2 regions of the Mesobacillus boroniphilus genome follow, and region 2 is predicted to be linked to the other one. Evidence: predicted binding sites of a transcription regulator. Region 2 holds the regulator's gene; the other holds the start of a gene.

Region 1 (7,518 bases), on a different contig from region 2:
TGATGAAAGGAAAATAAATACCCTTAAGGAAGGAAAGTCCCCGATCTATGAACCCGGTCTTGAAGAACTTCTCATTAAAAATTCCTCTGCAGGAAGACTCACTTTTACTACCTCTCACCAGTATGCATTGAACCACGCGGACATTATCATTATCGCCGTCGGTACACCTCAGAGTGACGATGGGCAGGCGGATTTGAGCTTTCTTGAGCGGGCCGCAAAGGACCTCGCTGAAAATATCGTCCGGGATTCGATTGTCGTGGTTAAAAGCACGGTGCCCGTGGGCACGAATGAATATTTGAAACAGCTGTTACTAGGGCAGCTGAAAAATAAGGTTGAGATTAAGATGGTCTCCAACCCAGAGTTTCTACGGCAAGGGTCAGCCATTCAGGATACCTTGAAAGCGGACAGGATTATCATAGGCTCTGACGATGCGGGTGCTTCTGAAATAATCCAGGAAATGTATCGGCCGCTGAACGTTCCGTTTTTATTGACGGATGTAAGAAGCGCCGAAATGATCAAATACGCCTCCAATGCTTTTTTGGCAACGAAGATCAGCTTTATCAATGGAATCGCCAATCTTTGTGAAGCCGTAGGAGCAGACGTGGAAGATGTAGCGAAAGGGATGGGCTACGATAAGAGGATTGGATCAGCCTTTTTAAAGGCCGGAATAGGATACGGAGGCTCTTGTTTTCCGAAGGATGTAAAAGCACTGCTGCATACATCAAAGGAGCAAGGGATTCCTTTTTCCTTATTAGAAGAGACTATTGCCATCAATGATCATCAGCAAGAGCTGCTTGTAGGTAAGGCGCTGAAACGACTCGGAGAATTGAAGGGGAAGAAAATCGCCATGCTTGGCCTTTCCTTCAAGCCAGAAACGGATGACATGAGAGATGCACCGTCGATAAAAATTGCACATGCCTTAACTGCAGGAGGTGCTGAGGTTACAGCCTACGACCCAGTTGCATCCGGCAATGCAAGAAAGGTCATCGGTGAGGTCATCACCTACGTGGACTCAGCATTTGAAGCGGCAAAAGGAGCAGATGCGCTGTTTATTGTCACAGAGTGGGAAGAGTTCAGACAGTTAGAATTCGAAGCACTATTGGATGTCATGAAGCAGAGAATTATCTTTGACGGCAGGAACTGTTTAGATGAAGCAGCTCTTCAGGAATGCTCGCCAATTGAATATTATCCAGTCGGGAGGCCGGCGGTTATTATGAAAGATAAGAAAGTTTAAAATTCACTTCGAGAATTGTCCAGCTCCAGCGCTTAGCCAGTTTTCATCCCTGATAGTGCTTCCTCGAGTATCTTGCGAGAAGCGTTACCTTTGAGCAGCTCGAGTCGCTTGTCCAGCTGCGGCTCCTAACTCCTCGAGACGCTTCGGTCCTGCCAATGAAGTCAAAGAGCGACTTCACAGGCAGGCCCTCCAACGCTTGTCGGAGTTGAGCAGTCGCCTCCGCATTTCGAATTGTCTAGTTGCGCCTCCTAGAAACTCCGAAACTTCAACTCCGGCAGCAGAAGCAAAAAGCGCTTCTTTGTCGGAGGCTCCAGTTTCTGCGTTTCTGGGCAGTCGGCTACACATTTCGATTTGTCCTGTCAATGAAGTCAAAGAACGACTTCACTGCCAGGCCCTCCGCGGCACACGATGTGCTAGACCCGCCAGCCACAGGACAAGGAAAGCATCGAAGCGATTCATCGCACGACCGAAAGCGTTAGCTTTTGGGAGGACGTGGCGTTATAAGGCGGGCAGCGCTTTTCGGGGCTGACCAAGGCGCTTGCGCTCTTCTTAAGGGGAATGATTGAGTTCATTCCTTCTTTTTTTTGTTTGTTATGTTTACTAACTTGTTATTGAGGTAATCATGGCGTGGTTTTTGAAAATGAGGGATCTGGGAATAGTAAGGGTGATTTAAAACATAAGTGGAGGGAACAATTCGTGAAGTTTAATCTCCAGCTTTTAATTGCCTTTTTTGGTTCGTTATTCGGTTTTATCCTTATGTCTTACATGGTACAGGCAGAATATCTTGTTGCGTTCGACCGGGTTGTCATTGATAGGGTGCAGGGGCTCGAAGCGGAAGGGCTGACTGCGGTCATGAAGTTCTTTACCTATATTGGATCCTTAAGATTTATTGTAATTCTGTCCATTCCAATTTTCTTGTTCCTGTTTTATGTCTTAAAACACAGGCTGGAAATCCTGGTTTTCCTGTCTGTAGTTTATATTACTCCGATTCTGAACAGATTACTGAAGCTGTATTTTCATCGCGCACGCCCGGATTTTCATCGGCTCATCGAAATTGGTGGATACAGTTTTCCAAGCGGCCATGCGATGAATGCTTTTTCTTTTTACAGCATCCTTGCTTTCTTGCTCTGGCGCCACGTCCCAACCCGGATAGGGAGAACCGCTGTCATCCTCATCAGCAGTATTATGATCCTTGGTATTGGAATAAGCAGGGTTTATTTAGGAGTACATTATCCAAGTGATATCATTGGAGGTTTTCTTGCCAGCGGCCTATGGGTCGCAGCTGTTATCTGGTTTTTCCAAAGATATAAAGAAAAGCTGGAAATACCGGAGCGAGCGCACTGAGAAAATACCCGTTTTTTTCGTTTCAACCGGCCTGAGAACGGGAATGAAAATGAAAGACGCCGAAATGGATTACATAACATATTTCTCTCACATTTATATTGTATAAAAGAGATGGGCTTAGTGCTTGTACCAAAATGTGATTTAGTGAACAAACTCTCGAGGTGACTTTATGTATAAAAAACAAGAAAAAATGCTTATGTGGCTGGCTTTTATTGTGGCGGCAATCATGGGTCTGTCATTTATCGGACGAATTTTTGCTGGATAGAAAAGGGGAGTTAAAGAATGGGGAATGAAGAATCGGTTTTTTTCAGCCGTGTTTTAACGGAGCTTACATTATCCTTCCATATTATTTATGCCACCATCGGAGTCGGAATACCGCTGATGATCATGATTGCTCAGTGGCTCGGAATCAAGAAGCAGGATGAGCATTATATATTGCTCGCAAGAAGATGGACGCGAGGTTTTGTCATCACCGTGGCGGTCGGAGTTGTGACTGGGACGGCGATTGGTTTGCAGCTGTCCTTATTGTGGCCTAATTTTATGGAACTAGCGGGCAACGTGATCGCTCTTCCGCTTTTCATGGAGACATTCGCATTTTTCTTTGAAGCGATTTTTCTCGGCATTTATTTATATACATGGGACCGGTTTGAAAATCAGAAGAAACATTTGCTGCTATTGATTCCGGTTGCGGTTGGAGCATCCTTTTCAGCCGTGTTCATCACGATCGTGAATGCGTTCATGAATGCGCCGCAAGGCTTTGATCTTGTAAATGGACAACTGGTCAATATTAACCCGGTTCTGGCAATGTTCAATCCTGCGATGCCAACGAAGGTTGCCCATATGCTGGCGACAGCTTATATGACTTCAGCGTTTGTCCTGGCTTCGATTGGCGCATACCGTCTCTTGAAGGGTTCAAATCATATCTATCATAAAAAAGCATTATTTTTAACAATGAAAATTGGACTTATCTTTTCAATTGCCGCTGCTGTCATAGGGGATTTCTCTGGTAAATACCTCGCAGAATACCAGCCGGAAAAGCTGGCAGCAGCCGAGTGGCACTTTGAGACACATGAGGGAGCGCCACTGATGCTGTATGGTGTTCTTGATGACGGAGAAGTAAAATATGCGCTTAAAATTCCTTACGCACTCAGTATTTTGGCTCACAGCAATCCAAACGCCGAAGTCATTGGCCTGAATGAATTTTCTGAAGACGAGATCCCGCCTTTGTATATTCATTATTTATTTGATGGAATGGTGACCATCGGGATGTGGATGTCGGCCCTTTCACTGGTCTATGTCGTGGGTGTGTGGATGAAATGGAGTTTCATCAGAACAAGGTGGTACCGCTGGCTGATCGTCTTCGGTGGACCGTTGTCCATGCTTGCGATTGAACTAGGCTGGTGGTTCGCTGAAGTCGGGAGGCAGCCATGGATTCTTCGAGGAATCATGAAGGTTGAAGATGCGGCAACTACAAGTGGACAGGTCGATTTAATGCTGCTACTGTTTGCAGGTTTATACTTGATTCTTGCCATTGGCAGCACCGTTGTATTAACAAGGATGTTTCGGAAAAATACAGTTGAACAGGAACTGGAAGACAGGGAATTGGAGAAGGAAGGTGAGTTTCGATGACACTTGAAATAATAGGGATTTCGGTTCTTTGGCTCTTTCTATTTGGGTATGTCATCGTCGCCTCCATCGATTTCGGAGCAGGTTTTTTCAATGCATACAGCCTGTTCAGAGGAAAGCAGCATATCCTGACAGGGATTATCCAGCGTTATTTATCGCCTGTTTGGGAAGTCACGAATGTATTTCTTGTGTTTTTCTTCGTAGGAATTGTCGGGTTCTTTCCTAAAACAGCTTATTACTACGGAACAATCCTGCTAGTTCCGGCTAGCATTGGAGTTGTTTTGCTCGCCATTCGCGGAGCTTATTATGCTTTCACCACTTACGGTGGATTGAAGCACAAGAGATATACGTATTTATATGGACTTACTGGCTTGTTCATCCCTGCCTCCTTATCGATCGTACTGACGATTTCAGAGGGGGGCTTTGTCGAAGAGACTGCATCGGGGGTAGAGCTAGACTATTGGTCCCTGTTTACCAGTCCATTGACATGGAGCATAGTTGTCCTGAGTCTGGCCGCAGTTCTATATATATCTGCAGTTTTTTTAACGTGGTATGCGAATAAGGCCCAGGATGAACCTGCTACAGAGTTGTTGCGGAAATATGCCCTGATTTGGTCTGTACCTGCGATCGTGACGGCGACAGGCATCATCGTTGAACTGAAGGACCACAACCCCGAGCACTACAGCAGGCTGGTTGATTTATGGTGGTTGTTTGGCATTTCCTTTATCCTGTTTGTGGGGACAGTGTACCTGATTGGGAAACGCAAGGCATATGGAGTTGCGTTCGGGCTATTGACCGGCCAATTCTTTGTTGCCTTTTTTGCTTATGGAATTTCCCATTACCCGTATCTGTTATATCCCTTTCTCAGCATATACGACAGCTTTACAAATGAAGCGATGGCGGTTGCCCTGATCATCGCGTTCATTGCAGGGCTGGGGCTTCTGCTTCCGTCACTGTACTTGCTGCTAAGATTGTTTTTATTTAATAATGACTATGTCCAGGGGAAAAGGAACGATCATGCATAGGAGGTTGGAAAATGGCAGAATTCACAATGTTTTATGCTCCTTTCATTGTCATTATCGCATCGATTGTCGCGTCATTTTGGCTGGCAGGCAAGGATGAAAAGGTGGAGTGAATTTAAAAGAACTGCCATCCAGACTAAGGATGGCAGCTCTTTTGAAATTATGAAAGCTTGCGCCATAATGACGTACTAGACACTACTGAGTCATTTTCAATGATGGTATAGGCAGCATTTGTGATTGCTTCAGGTAAATTTGCTCCCGTACCTTTGAATTGGTTAAAAGCGGCCTCGGAAACTCCATTAGATGAGAAGCTGTATCCCAATTTCTCCAGTCTCTCGACAACTAGCATCGCATGTACAAGGTTTTGCTCCGGCTGGAATTCGGAATCATTGATAAATACGCCTTTATCATAATCATACCAGCGATCCCACCTATTAAGCTTCCAACCCAAAATCCTCCGTGCAATTGCATCCGTTTTAGTCATGTATTTCTACCTCTCCCTTCATTCATTTTTCACTGATTGTTATATAACAGATTATTTAATAAAATTATATTACATAACAGATTGGAAGTGCAATAACAAAGATTTAATTTCTGATATTTTATTTTGAAAAATTGCGCATCTTAAAACTGGGGGTGACAAACATGAATGAAAAAGAAATCAGCCAGCCAAATGTAAGGCTGGGCGGAAAAATCGCTAAGGAAAAAGGCCGCAGGAATGGTGAGTTAGGCAATGACCAGGATATCAATTCTGGCAAAAGCCGTAAAAAATAAGAAAGAGGGATGACCATGACAAATCGTAATGATAACCGCGAACGTAAAAATAAGTATCCTAACAATAAAGAGAGAAATATATCCAAAGATGTGAATATTCGAAGCGAAATGACCCAAAAGGATCTGAAGGAATAAAACAGGAAGGGGATATCCCCTTCCTGGCCTGTGATTTTTAGGCGATCTAGTGGACGATTCTTTACTCTTCTAGCGATGGAATACTCGTTTCTAGTCTCTTTTTTCTTCCCAATAGCCACAAATTCTGGCTCAAAGCCAATTCTTTCTACGACAATATCCCCTATGTCTCCCATAAACGGATCCCAATCAATAACCTACTTGGAATCACCAGGATCCCGGCGGTATTAACTGCAAAACTGCTATGAAAAACAGTGTTGGTGATAGTAAAAAATAAATTAGGATAGAACCTGGTTTTAATCTTGATAGATTAGGGTGACAATAATGATGAAAATTATTAGAATATTAATAGATTTATAATAATTTTTTACCGGGGGAGTCATGAAACGGAAAAAACTTCCAATGTCCCTGCAAACAAAGATCATTGGCTCAAATATTGTTAATACGGTGTTTATCATCTTTATTTTCCTTGTTATTTCATTGGTTATTGAATATAAACAGGTCGAAAAGCAGAGAGGGAACCAGGCTCTTCAATTGGCAAAGACAGTAGCATCCATGCCTACCGTGATTTCGGCATTTGAGCATGAAGATCCCTCTAAAACGCTTCAGCCTCTCATGAATAAAATCAAAAGGGAAACCGGGGCGCAATTCATTGTTGTCGGCAATACGGATGGAATCAGGTATGCGCATCCAGATGAGAAGAAACTTGGATTGTCGATGGTTGGAGGAGATAACAGCCCTGCTTTAAAAGGTGAATTTTATATATCAAAGGCGGAGGGTTCGCTTGGCCAGTCAATCAGGGGAAAGGGCCCCATCCGAAATCAGCAAGGGGAGATAGTCGGCATCGTCTCAGTTGGCTATATGATCGCTGACCTCCAGGAGGACGCTTATCAGCGAGGAAAAGAGATTGGTTTCATTTCATTAATTGTCGTGATCATCGGTATGATCGCAAGCTATCTTTTGGCTAAAAATATCCGAAGGACAACATTAGGTCTGGAGCCTCATGAAATGACGTCTTTATACCTTGAGAGGAATGCAATTCTTTATTCGATAAAAGAAGGCATTATCTCAGTTGATAAAGATGGTTATATTACAATGATCAATCAATCTGCTAAGGAACTATTAGATATAAAAGAAGACAGCCTAAATCAGAAAATAGAAACCATAATACCCAATACCGGTGTCTATCGTGTACTTGAAACAGGAAAGCCTGACCGTGATCATGAAATCACATTGAGAAATAGAGATATGATCATCAATCGAACTCCAATTATTGAAAATGGCGAAGTAATCGGGGTAGTATCAACATTTCGGGATAAAACGGAAATCAATAAAATGCTCGAAACTTTGACAGAAGTGCAAAGGTATTCTGAGGATTTACGGGCA
Region 2 (7,518 bases):
AATGAAAAAACTGTTGTAACTATGAAAAGCGCAAGCGCCTTGGTCAGCCCCGACAAGCGCTGGAGGTCCGCCCAGTGAAGTCGCTCTTTGACTTCATTGGGCGGACCGAAGCGATCTCGAAGGCTAGGCGCTGGAGCTAGACACTAATCTTAGTGCAAAAGAGGTACTATCTTTCAACAGTGAAAAATCCCCTATGAAGCAGCAAACTTCATAAGGGATTTTTTCTATGTATTCAATTCATTGTCAGAGAATTATGCAGGTGCTTTCCTGCCGGAAAAACGTAACTGCTGATTTTGTCGATACCTACATATAACTTGTAGATATTTCTCGGGAAATTGTTGAATTTTGAAAGTGGGATTGTTTGTAAAGGGACCATACTCATTTTTCGCTGTCTGGTGGCTTTATGGATGGACTGATATAGCGTATCGGCAGGCGATATATATCAAAGCATAGCCAAACATTGTAACAGTCAGGCTTGACAGTTCTTTGTATTTAAATCGGCCAGCAATACGATATAACAGGAATATCGCTAAATTCCAGCAATCTATTACACTTTATTTCCTGAATATCGCTGTTAGCCATCCCCATTTTCTTTTCTGGATTTCTTCTTCCAGACGTTTGTTAAAATCATTTTGGGAATTCCACTCATTCTTTTGTTCTTCCCGCATTTTTTGTATCTCTTTTTGCAGAAGTTCACTTCTCTCTCTTTCCTGCTGAAGCAAGGTTTCGTAATGGACATTTTGCTGATCGATGATTCTTTCAATCTTCGCATTTGTTCTTTGTGCTGAATTTCCAATGCTGGAACTGATTACATGATGGTCCTGCTGAAGCTGGGAAACATTTGTTTTAAGTTGGGCCATATCGTTTTTCAGCTGCACATTCATTTCACGTGCGGCTGCAAGTTCATTGGCGACGTAAAGCAAAACCTCTTTTAATTGGTTCGGGTCCTGAGGCAAGTTTTCATATGTATCGTTAAGCGCAATTTCCGTTCCGCCCGGGCTTTCCAATAGCTCCTTTTGCTGGAGCACGAGATCCTTAGCCGTATCGTCCAGCGGCTTGTCCGTATCGCGAAGCGCTATAAGCGCTTGGATATCCGATTGAACAAAAATACGCCGGTCGCCATCTTTCAAAAATTCGTAACCATTCCGTTCCAGAATCTGGCCATACTTTCGGACAGTGGGTGTAGCAATCCCTACTTCTTCCGCCACTTCTTTTGTTGAGAATGCCTGTTCATTCGGCTGTATATCGTGTCGCATATCGCACCTCCAATACTTTAAATATGAAGGTTATTGACTAAATTTGCAAGAGTCATATCGCTCAGATTCATATTCTCGCAGATATATCGCCACCTCCACTCGTTTAGGCAGTATTCGCCACTTGAAAATACTGTTCTATATAGGCAGACTCACCTCCAAATTAATATACAACCTAGCATGAGTGACGTTAGTCCTAGGTGGATAATACACAGAGAAATGCAAAAAGAACCCATCCCATAAGGGACAGGTCCTTTAAGAAGCTCTTATTTATTTAACAGAATTACATCATGCCGCCCATGCCGCCCATGCCGCTCATGTCAGGCATGCCGCCGCCTTCTTCTGGAATGTCTGCAACTACTGCTTCAGTAGTCAGGAACATTGCAGATACGGATGCTGCGTTTTGAAGTGCATAACGTGTAACTTTAGTTGGGTCAACGATACCGGATTCGATCATGTTTACCCACTCGCCAGTTGCAGCGTTGAAGCCTGTACCGACTTCTTCGCGCTTCAGGCGCTCAACGATGACTGAGCCTTCAAGGCCAGCGTTGTGAGCGATTTGGCGAACTGGTTCTTCCATAGCGCGAAGGACGATGTTCACACCAGTAGCTTCGTCGCCTTCAGCTTGGATTCCAGCCACTTTGTTGTATACGTTAAGAAGCGCTACGCCACCGCCTGATACGATTCCTTCTTCAACTGCAGCGCGAGTTGAGTTAAGGGCATCTTCAATGCGAAGCTTGCGTTCTTTTAATTCAGTTTCAGTAGCAGCACCAACCTTGATTACTGCAACACCGCCAGCTAGCTTAGCAAGGCGCTCTTGTAATTTTTCACGGTCAAACTCAGAAGTTGTTTCTTCCATTTGAACGCGGATTTGGTTTACGCGGCTTTCAATTTGAGCGCTGTCTCCAGCACCTTCAACGACTGTTGTGTTTTCTTTTGTAACAACAACTTTAGAAGCGCGTCCCAAAGAAGTGATTGTAGCAGACTTAAGGTCACGGCCAAGCTCTTCAGTGATTACTTCACCGCCAGTCAATGCAGCGATGTCTTCAAGCATAGCCTTACGGCGGTCACCGAAGCCAGGAGCCTTGACAGCTACTGCGTTGAATGTTCCGCGAAGCTTGTTGACTACTAATGTAGCAAGTGCTTCACCTTCAACATCTTCTGCAACGATCAATAATGGCTTGCCTTGCTGTACAACTTGCTCAAGGACAGGAAGGATTTCCTGGATATTGCCGATCTTCTTGTCAGTGATCAGGATATATGGGTTTTCAAGAACTGCTTCCATCTTGTCAGAATCAGTTACCATGTAAGGAGATGCATATCCGCGGTCGAACTGCATACCTTCAACAACATCCAATTCTGTCGTGAAGCCTTTAGATTCTTCGATTGTGATAACGCCGTCGTTGCCAACGCGCTCCATCGCTTCAGCAATCAATTGTCCAACTTCTTCGTCAGCAGCAGAGATAGCCGCAACTTGTGCGATAGAAGCTTTGCCTTCGATTGGCTTAGAAATAGCTTTCAACTCTTCAACAGCTGTTACAACAGCCTTTTCCATACCTTTGCGGATGCCCATTGGGTTAGCGCCGGCAGTTACGTTCTTAAGACCTTCGCGGATCATCGCCTGAGCAAGAACAGTTGCAGTAGTCGTGCCGTCACCAGCAACGTCGTTTGTTTTGCTGGCTACTTCAGCAACAAGCTTAGCACCCATGTTTTCGAATGCATCTTCAAGTTCGATTTCTTTCGCGATCGTTACACCATCGTTAGTGATAAGAGGTGAACCGAATTTCTTCTCAAGAACCACGTTGCGTCCCTTTGGTCCAAGAGTTACTTTTACTGCGTTTGCAAGAGAATCAACCCCGCGAAGCATCGCGCGGCGTGCTTCTTCACTGAACTTAATTTCTTTAGCCATTGTAGAAAGACCTCCTCAAATTTTTAATATTTAACGTTCTGTCTATAATCGCAGTGATTATTGTACTACTGCAAGAATGTCGTTTTCACGTAGGATTAGGTACTCAGTTCCCTGGTACTTTACTTCTGTGCCTGCGTATTTTGAGAAGATAATGCGGTCTCCGACTGCAACTTCAAGAGCAATGCGCTCGCCGTTCTCAAGAACACGGCCTGTTCCAACAGCTACGACTTTACCTTCTTGAGGTTTTTCTTTCGCTGTGTCGGGTAAAACGATACCGCTTGCAGTTTTTTCTTCAGACTCAACAAGCTCGATAATAATGCGATCTCCTAGTGGCTTGATCAAGTGAAACAACCTCCTCAAATTATATGTAGAATTTTTTTATTAGCACTCTCCTCGATAGAGTGCTAACACAATTTATATAATAATGAATCTCCATTTTTTTTGCAAGCGTGAAGCCTAACTTTTTTTATAAAATTTAGCATTAAATTCAACCTCATTCCCTTCGACAGCAAGTACCATATTTCGCGTTTTCTGAAGGAAGCCTGGCTAAAAAAGAGCACCTTAAAGAGTATGCCAGTTCCAAGGAATCTTAACCAAAACATTCACGAAGCGCCCTGATATTTGAACTTTCTCGATGATTACTAGTAAAATGGATAGATAGCATTCTTATAATAGCTTTCACGGCATACACATAGACGATCCGAATAGAAGGAGATTATCATATTGAAAAAAGAATACTGGTACGTCATTATCGCTTATATTGTCATGCAGCTTTCAAGCCTGATTGGCATCCCGATTATTGCATTTATCGGAGCCGCAATGGGGAAAAGTCTTGAGGAAATGGAGACCATCTCGATTCCCTACTGGCTCGTGATCAGCTTTTCGCTAACACTTGTAATCGTGCTTCTGCTCCTAAGGAAGGAACGCAGGACAGATGCAGACTTACGTGGTGCTTCATCACCGGCAAGCTCAGCTGCCTGGGCTTTCGCAGGTGTATTCCTTGCTCTGTTCGCCCAATCAATCGCGGCAAGCATCGAAAACATGCTTGGCATTGAAATGGGCTCGGAAAATACACAGGAAATCATTAAGTTGATTGAAAGATTCCCGGTTGTCATCCTGGTCAGCTCGATAATCGGACCAATCTTAGAAGAGATCGTCTTCCGGAAAATCATTTTCGGCAGTCTGCATAAGAAAATGAATTTCTTTTTCGCCGCTCTGATCAGCTCTGTCATTTTTGCACTCGCGCATATGGAGCCGGAGCATGTGATTCTTTACTCAGCAATGGGCTTCACCTTTGCTTTCCTTTATGTGAAAACAAAGCGTATCATCGTGCCAATCATTGCCCATGTTACAATGAATACAATGGTTGTCCTGCTTCAATCCGTATTTAGGGAAGACATTGAGAGAATGATAAAAGAAGCAGAGAAAATTCAAAGCTTTATTGGGGGATTTTAAGTTATGAAGCAATCGCCTTTATTTTCAGGCATTGTCTACATCTTGTTAGGCAGCTTATTCACCTATTTCGCCATCCAGAATGTAAACGAGACAGGCTGGGGATTCTTCAGCTATTTGCTTGTGGCCCTCGCTACGTTCGACTTCGGGTCCGGCATCAGAATGATTATGTTCCATTTTAAACTGAAAAATATACAGAAAAAATAGCTCCTTCAGATGAAGGAGCTATTTTTTATTCTACTGTTTCAGTTGTTTCAGTATCTGTCGGATAATGCTTTAAAAAGTAAATCAATGACTGCAGCTCCACCGCCAAATCAATGTGGTGGATCCTTATGGACGGCGGCACATTCAGCCTCGCCGGGGTGAAGTTGAGGATTCCCTTGATATTAGCCTGTACCAATCGGTCTGTTATCGGCTGCGCCACAGCTGATGGAACCGTCAGGATTGCCACCTGAATACCTTCCTCGACGACAACCTTGTCAAGGTCGTCCATGTGATACACTGCTACGTCTCCAATCTTCGTGCCAACCTTGTCCGGTGCCACATCAAACGCAATCTCGATTTTCGTGTTATTGTTCTTGGAAAAATTATAATTTAAAAACGCTGTTCCGAGATTACCGACACCAATTAAGGCAACCTTCGTCAGTTCATCCTGATCGAGTGTCTTACGGAAAAAGGTAAGCAGGTAATTAACATTATATCCGTATCCCTTTTTACCTAAAGCTCCAAAGTAGGAAAAATCCCTTCGGATTGTCGCAGAATCCACTTTTACCGCTTCACTTAACTCTGCGGATGATACCCTTTGCTTCCCTGAAGAATGCAAGTTCAATAAGAACCGGTAATATAGTGGCAAACGTTTTGCGGTTGCCTGCGGAATCTTCATAGCATCATTCGTCATTCTCCATCCTCCACCCTGTCCGTTTTTCTATCTCAACTTCTCTTCTCTCTTAAAATCGCCGTTCTTTCCGCCGGTTTTTTCGACAAGATACGTCTTGCCGATCACCATGCCTTTATCAACGGCCTTGCACATATCATAAACAGTCAGCGCACATGCTGAAGCTGCTGTTAACGCTTCCATTTCTACACCCGTATTTCCTTTTGTTTTTACAGCTGCTGCGATATTTAAAACATAGTCACTACCATTTTGCTCCCAATCGAATGAAAGGTCAATGCCTGTCAATGGAATCGGGTGGCACATCGGGATTATTTCAGAGGTTTTTTTCGCCGCCATGATGCCTGCTACCTGCGCGACAGCAAGTACATCCCCTTTTTTCATTTTATTTTCAGTGATTCTCATATATATATCTTCGTTTACGGTTATGCTGGAATGGGCGACTGCCGTACGGACCGTCTCCGGCTTTTCACTTACATCGACCATCTTCGCTCTTCCCTCTTCGTTAAAATGCGTAAATTCTGCCATGTTAAAGCTCCTTTCTACCAAATGATACACTATTTTGTCAAACTTGTGTGTGAACTTTGTTTCAGTGTTCACAATACATAGGGAATTTTTTACACCTTACCACCTATAGCAGTTCGCACATATTGCCGTGCCTATATTATTGGGTTACACTATCTCTAAGGCAATAGAGGTGAAAAATAATGATATTATTACAAGTTAATCAGCTTTCAAAATATTTTGCTGCTGATCTTATTTTATCGAATATAAAGTTTGAAATACAGACAAATGACCGTGTAGCGCTCGTCGGCCGAAACGGGGCAGGCAAATCGACACTGCTAAAAATCATCGCCGGCTACGAATCGCACGATGGCGGCGAAATCATCCGCCCAAAAGGTACGACAATTGGATACCTTGCCCAAAATACCGGTCTGGAATCCGAGAAAAGCATCTGGGATGAAATGCTAGCTGTTTTTGACCATCTGCACAGCATGGAAAAAGATTTGCGCCGTCTCGAGGAAAAAATGTCGGATTCTGACACCCTGTCAAACGCGACAGAATACGAAAGAGTATTGAAGGAATACGACCTTTTGCAAGTCCAGTTCAAGGAAAAAGGCGGCTACCAGTATGAAGCCGATATCCGTTCCGTCCTACACGGCCTGAACTTCCATTCTTTTGATTATTCCACAAAAATATCCACTTTAAGCGGAGGACAGAAAACTAGACTCGCATTGGCGAAGCTATTATTGACCCGCCCGGATATTTTGATTTTGGATGAACCGACGAACCACCTTGATATTGACACGCTATCCTGGCTTGAACAGTATTTGCAGGGCTATAACGGAGCCATACTGATCGTTTCACACGACCGCTACTTCCTGGATAAGGTCGTGAACCAGGTATATGAAATCTCCCGCCACCTGCTGACGAAGTTCCCAGGCAATTACAGCTCATATTTGGAGCATAAAGCCGCGAATTACGAACGTGATCTGAAACTGTATGAGAAGCAGCAGGATGAGATTGCCAAGCTCCAGGATTTTATCCAGCGTAACCTGGCCAGGGCATCAACAACTAAGCGTGCCCAGAGCCGTCGGAAACAGCTTGAAAAAATAGACCGGTTGGACAGGCCGATGGGTGATGAAAAATCTGCATCGTTCAGCTTCCAAATTGAACGCCAGAGCGGGAATGATGTCCTGAAGGTAGATGCGCTTGCTGTCGGCTATCAAAACGAAGTGGTCTCTAAGAATATCACGTTTAACCTTTCGCGCGGTGACAGCACTGCACTGGTTGGACCAAATGGTGTCGGAAAATCAACTTTATTAAAAACTATCGTTGAAAAACTGCCCTCGATAACCGGCAATATTCAATACGGTTCTAATGTTTCGATCGGCTACTATGATCAAGAACAGGCAGAACTCAGCTCGAATAAAAAGGTTTTGAATGAACTTTGGGATGAATACCCCCTTAAATCGGAAAAAGAAATCCGCACCGTACTGGGGAATTTTCTT

What was found. Region 2 encodes Rex, which represses fermentation and respiration genes when NADH is low (regulators of the CRP and FNR family bind a similar motif). Its sites were predicted from a motif close to TTGTGAAATATTTCACAA; they were not measured.
Region 1: DYI25_RS17170 (cytochrome ubiquinol oxidase subunit I) is a predicted target of Rex. The motif match lies at 2,713-2,730, and genes of this name have one in related genera.

What each region holds. Positions count from the first base shown of each region.
Region 1 is NZ_QTKX01000002.1:876,440-883,957, forward strand. It holds gene DYI25_RS17160 (UDP-glucose dehydrogenase family protein) at 1-1,234, shown strand, start outside; gene DYI25_RS22640 (hypothetical protein) at 1,278-1,412, opposite strand; gene DYI25_RS17165 (phosphatase PAP2 family protein) at 1,931-2,578, shown strand; gene DYI25_RS17170 (cytochrome ubiquinol oxidase subunit I) at 2,861-4,207, shown strand; gene DYI25_RS17175 (cytochrome d ubiquinol oxidase subunit II) at 4,204-5,229, shown strand; gene cydS (cytochrome bd oxidase small subunit CydS) at 5,241-5,339, shown strand; gene DYI25_RS17180 (BC1872 family protein) at 5,387-5,710, opposite strand; gene DYI25_RS22645 (hypothetical protein) at 5,872-6,000, shown strand; gene DYI25_RS17185 (ATP-binding protein) at 6,514-7,518, shown strand, end outside.
Region 2 is NZ_QTKX01000007.1:4,215-11,732, reverse strand. It holds gene DYI25_RS21990 (ECF transporter S component) at 1-19, shown strand, start outside; gene DYI25_RS21985 (hypothetical protein) at 555-1,256, opposite strand; gene groL (chaperonin GroEL) at 1,537-3,162, opposite strand; gene groES (co-chaperone GroES) at 3,220-3,504, opposite strand; gene DYI25_RS21970 (CPBP family intramembrane glutamic endopeptidase) at 3,886-4,617, shown strand; gene DYI25_RS21965 (YdiK family protein) at 4,621-4,821, shown strand; gene DYI25_RS21960 (redox-sensing transcriptional repressor Rex) at 4,847-5,512, opposite strand; gene moaC (cyclic pyranopterin monophosphate synthase MoaC) at 5,540-6,034, opposite strand; gene DYI25_RS21950 (ABC-F family ATP-binding cassette domain-containing protein) at 6,214-7,518, shown strand, end outside.